2 regions of the Duganella kummerowiae genome follow, and region 1 is predicted to be linked to the other one. Evidence: riboswitches for the same ligand, from Rfam matches in the RefSeq annotation. Region 1 holds a riboswitch; the other holds the start of a gene.

Region 1 (2,180 bases):
GCTGATGTCGGGCAGGGTGGCGTTGTTGATGAGCTGGAAGCCGGGCGCGGTCACCTGCGACTTCTTCTGGAAGTCGGCGTCCAGCTGGAGCAGGGCCTGGGGAGAAATCTGCCAGTCGAAGGCGCCGGAGATGAACTTGCGGTTGCCGTCCGCGCCCTTGATGTAGGAGCGCAGGCGCTCGGCCGCCACGTTGACGCGGTAGCCGAAGCGGGTGTCGTCGAAACGTCCGCCCAGGTCCACCGCGCCGTACAGCGTGCCGCGCTCGCGCTCCTCGATGAGCACCGAACGCAGGGTGGATGCGGTGGGGCGCTTGGTGACGTAGTTGATGATGCCGCCCGGCGCCGAGATGCCGGCTTGCAGTCCGGAGAGACCTTTGAGTACTTCCAGGCGCTCCTTGTTCTCCAGCGGTATCTGGGTGTCGCCGGGGATGGCCAGGCCATCCTTGCGGTAGCTGGAGGCGTTGTCCAGCTTGAAGCCACGGATGGAGAACTGCTCGGCATAGCCGACCGCGTTGTAGGCGTCGCTGATGCTGGCGTCGTAGCGGGTGGCGTCGGTGGTGGAGCGGATCTCGCGGTCCAGCATCTGCTGGGTGGTCAGCACGCTGACCGAGGCTGGCGTCTGCAGCAGCGGCGCTTCGGCAAAGCCGGCCACGCTGGCCCGGGTGGGCGAAACGCGCGCGCCGCTGACGATCACTTCGGGCATGGCCTGGGCCTCGGCGGCAGGGGCGTCATCGGGGGCGGCGGCCCGGGCGGACAGGGACAGGGCCTGCAGCACGGCCAGGGCCAGCACGGACAGGGTGAATTGCGGTTGATGCGGTTTATACATGGTGTGCTTTCTGCGTGTGAGGCGGAAAGCCAACGCAGGAGCACTCTAGGGGCGGGGAACACGACCGTTGCGCTTTCCTTCGCTGGCATTATCCAGATCAGGTACGAAGGGTATCTCTCACCCGGAATTGCGTTCCAGGACCCCTAGCGAATGCGCGAGTGTAGCACAGGGAAACGGCGGCTGGTCAAATCCGCAACGGGCGCTAGCCGTGCGCCCCGTTTGCCGGTGGGCAGCTACACTGCTGCCATGGACGCATTGCGGCGGTAGTGCGCCATCAATCAACCATCGAACGGAGCACCATCCATGTCCATGCATTTCGACGCCACGCTGTTGCCCCGTTCGTGCGAAAGGGTAGTAATGAAGCAGTCGTATCAAGAGGGCAGCTGGTTTGCCATTCCGCTGCTGAGCGGCGGATATGGCGTCGGCCTGGTGGCCCGCCTGGCGCCCGGCAGCAAGATCATGCTGGCCTACCTGTTCGGGCAGCGCCATGCGGTGCTGCCGCGCCTGGAGGAGCTGGACGGCCTGGAGCCGCAGCATGCAGTCAAGATCATCCGCGTCGGCGACATGGCGCTGGCCAGCGGCCACTGGCCGGTGCTGGGCGGCACGCTGGACTGGAATCCGGCCGACTGGCCCATGCCGCAATTCCTGCGCCGCTCCGAGGCGCGGCGCTGGGCCTGGCGGGTGACGTATTCGGAAACCGATCCCAGCCGCTCGGAGCGCGAGGAATCCGTGCCCTATGATACCGACGGGCTGGAGCCGGATTCGCTGTACGGCTACGGCTCCACCGAATTGTTGCTGACCCGGCTGTTGGAGCTGCATTGACGCCGCGTGGCGGGCAGCTGTGCATGGGCTGCCGCCTGCGCGGCAGCGACGTATCCGGGGCGCCAGCCCTTGGCGGGCCTGTCGCTGGCAGCTCCTATACGCTGCAGTCCACGTTCCATGCCGTGAACTGGGCGCGCGCCTTGCGCACGTAGACCCGGGCGCGGCTGCCGCGGTCGCTCTGGAATTCCATCGCATACATCACCATGGCGCCGCTGGCCGGCGGCGCCGTCGCCAGCGACGCCAGCGTGAAGTTCAGCGAGCGCACCCGGGCGCAGCTGGTGTTCCCGGCAAACAGCAGGCGTGCCCGCGCCAGCAGCTCGCCGTGCTGCTGCAGCAGGCTGAGCACATCCTCGGGCGGTATGCCCTGGCCCAGCCACACCGCCTCGGCCGGCGCGCTGCAGGGCGTGGCGCCGGGCGCCATCCACACATAATGGTCGGGCGGACCGTCGGGATGCCAGCGCTGCGCCGCCGGCGCCTTGGGATCGTAGCCATAGTTGCGCTGCTCCATGCGGCACAAACTGCCCGCGTAGCGC
Region 2 (2,180 bases), on a different contig from region 1:
AGTCGCGCGTGGTGTGGATGTTGCGGCCGGTGGACAGGTCCATCACGTTGTCGGCGCCCCAGCGGATGGCCCATACGAGTTTTTCCACTTCCTCGTCCACGCTGGAGGTCACGGCCGAATTGCCGATGTTGGCGTTGATCTTGACCAGGAAATTGCGGCCTATGGCCATGGGCTCCACTTCCGGGTGGTTGATGTTGGCCGGGATGATGGCGCGGCCACGGGCCACCTCGTCGCGCACGAATTCCGGCGTGATCAGTTGCGGTATCTGCGCCCCCATGGGATTGCCGCGCAGGCGCTGTTCGCGGCCGCTGTCGGCCAGGTATTCGGCCATCCATTCGCGCCGGCCGTTCTCGCGGATGGCCACGTACTCCATCTCGGGCGTGATGATGCCCTTGCGGGCGTAGTGCATCTGCGTGACGTTGGCGCCGCTGCGGGCGCGGCGCGGGGTGCGCTGCAGGGCTGCCGCCTCCAGCCGCAGCGCGGCCAGGCGTTCGCTGTCGCGGCCGCCGTCATCGATGGCTTGCGGCTGGCGGCCCTGGTAGCTTTCGGTGTCATTGCGGGCGGCGATCCATTCCGCGCGCACCAGCGGCAAGCCCTGGCGCACGTCGATCTGCGCGGCCGGATCGGTGTAGGGGCCGGAAGTGTCGTAGACCGAGATGCGCTCGCCGTTGGTCAGCAGGACTTCGCGCATGGGCACGCGGATATCGGCATGCAGCTGGCCGGGCACATGGATCTTGGTAGAGGCGGGGAAGGGCTGGCGCGAGGCGGCCAGCAGATCGGCGAATTTGGCGCCGTCAAATTTGTCAGGTGCGTTCATCAGGTCTCCTTTCGTTGGCATGGTTAGGTGCTCCGGAAAGGCTCCTGGCCGCATCAAGCGTGCAAGTGGGCGCACGCGGGACTGCTGACATCAGGGAACGCAAACGGCTCTTCTTCCGCCGGTATTAACCGGATCAAGTTCGTCGGGTTCGGCTTTCGCCATCTCAGCATTTGCATGCACCCCGGAGCGGTGTCGTTTATACACCCTTGCGATTTTGAATGTCAACGCTTTTTAAAATATTCCTTCCATCGCCACCTGGGTCCCGGACAGCGAACCGTCGTATCCCGGCAACGCATTGAGCGCTTGCTTGAACTCCGGATTACCCATGGTGTCGAGCGCGGACGACAGCAGCGGCGAGGCCAGCGCCTTCTGTTCGCAGGCGAAGAAATACTGCTCGCGCGCGATGGGCACGAAGTCCAGTTCGAAGCGGCGCGCCGCCGTCTCCACCCCGAAGCTGGCGTCGGCCATGCCGCTGGCCACATAGGCCGCCACCGCCGCGTGGGTGAACTCGGCACTCTCGTAGCCGGCTATGGCGGTGCGGGCGATGCCGCGATGCGCCAGCAGCAGTTCCAGCAGCAGCCGGGTGCCGGAGCCGCGCTGGCGGTTGACGAAGCGGATCTCTGGACGCGCCAGGTCTTCCAGCGCACGGATGTCCTTGGGATTGTCCCTGGCCGCGAACAGGCCCTGGGTGCGGAAGGCCAGGTGGATCAGCGCGTGCTGGCGCGCGTTCAGCCAGGGCTGGTAGGTGGCGGCCGCCTCGCGCTCGAATTCGCCCACCGGCAGGTGGAAGCCGGCCAGGTCGCACTCGCCGCGCGCCAGCGCCGCCACCGCCTCGGTGCTGCTGCGGTACTGCAGGTCCACCACCATGCCCTGGGCTTCCAGCCGTTCCACCAGCGCCGCCACCGCGAAGCCGTGCGAGGCGGTCAGGCGCAGCGACTGCTGGCGGTTGGGCAGCACGCTGGCCAGTTCCTGCTGCAGCTCGGAGGCCAGGCTGTCCAGGGTGGGCTGCAGGCGTGCGTTGATGCGTTTGTCGGCCCAGATCAGCTTTTCCGCCAGCGGCGACAGCCGCGTGCCCTGGCCGCGTACCTTGTGCACCAGCTCCGCGCCAAACTGGGCGTTGAACTCGCGCAGCAGGCCCCAGGCGTGGCGGTAGGAGATGTCGCAGGCGGCGGCGGCCTGGTTGATGCTGCCCAGTTCGCGCACGGAGGCCAGCAGCTGCAGCAGCACGGGCAGGGCGGTGGTCAGGCCGTCGGCATGGCGCAGGACCCAGTCAGGGCGTATCTCGACTTTCAGCATATGCAAAATCTTTCATATTGATTTGCTATTTTCATGGTGCTAGCCTAGCTGCACATGACAAATTCTA

What was found. Region 1 has a riboswitch for thiamine pyrophosphate ahead of ACLB1G_RS18600 (TonB-dependent siderophore receptor). Riboswitches for the same ligand answer to the same signal wherever they lie in the genome.
Region 2: it holds a riboswitch for thiamine pyrophosphate, as region 1 does, so the genes downstream of both, thiC (phosphomethylpyrimidine synthase ThiC) here and ACLB1G_RS18600 (TonB-dependent siderophore receptor) in region 1, are expected to answer to the same signal.

The regions. Positions count from the first base shown of each region.
Region 1 is NZ_JBKFEH010000014.1:80,866-83,045, reverse strand. Features, by position in the region: gene ACLB1G_RS18600 (TonB-dependent siderophore receptor) at 1-825, opposite strand, end outside; TPP riboswitch at 883-980, opposite strand; gene ACLB1G_RS18595 (Imm26 family immunity protein) at 1,129-1,647, shown strand; gene ACLB1G_RS18590 (hypothetical protein) at 1,742-2,180, opposite strand, start outside.
Region 2 is NZ_JBKFEH010000001.1:202,184-204,363, reverse strand. Features, by position in the region: gene thiC (phosphomethylpyrimidine synthase ThiC) at 1-817, opposite strand, end outside; TPP riboswitch at 911-1,011, opposite strand; gene ACLB1G_RS00765 (substrate-binding domain-containing protein) at 1,049-2,113, opposite strand.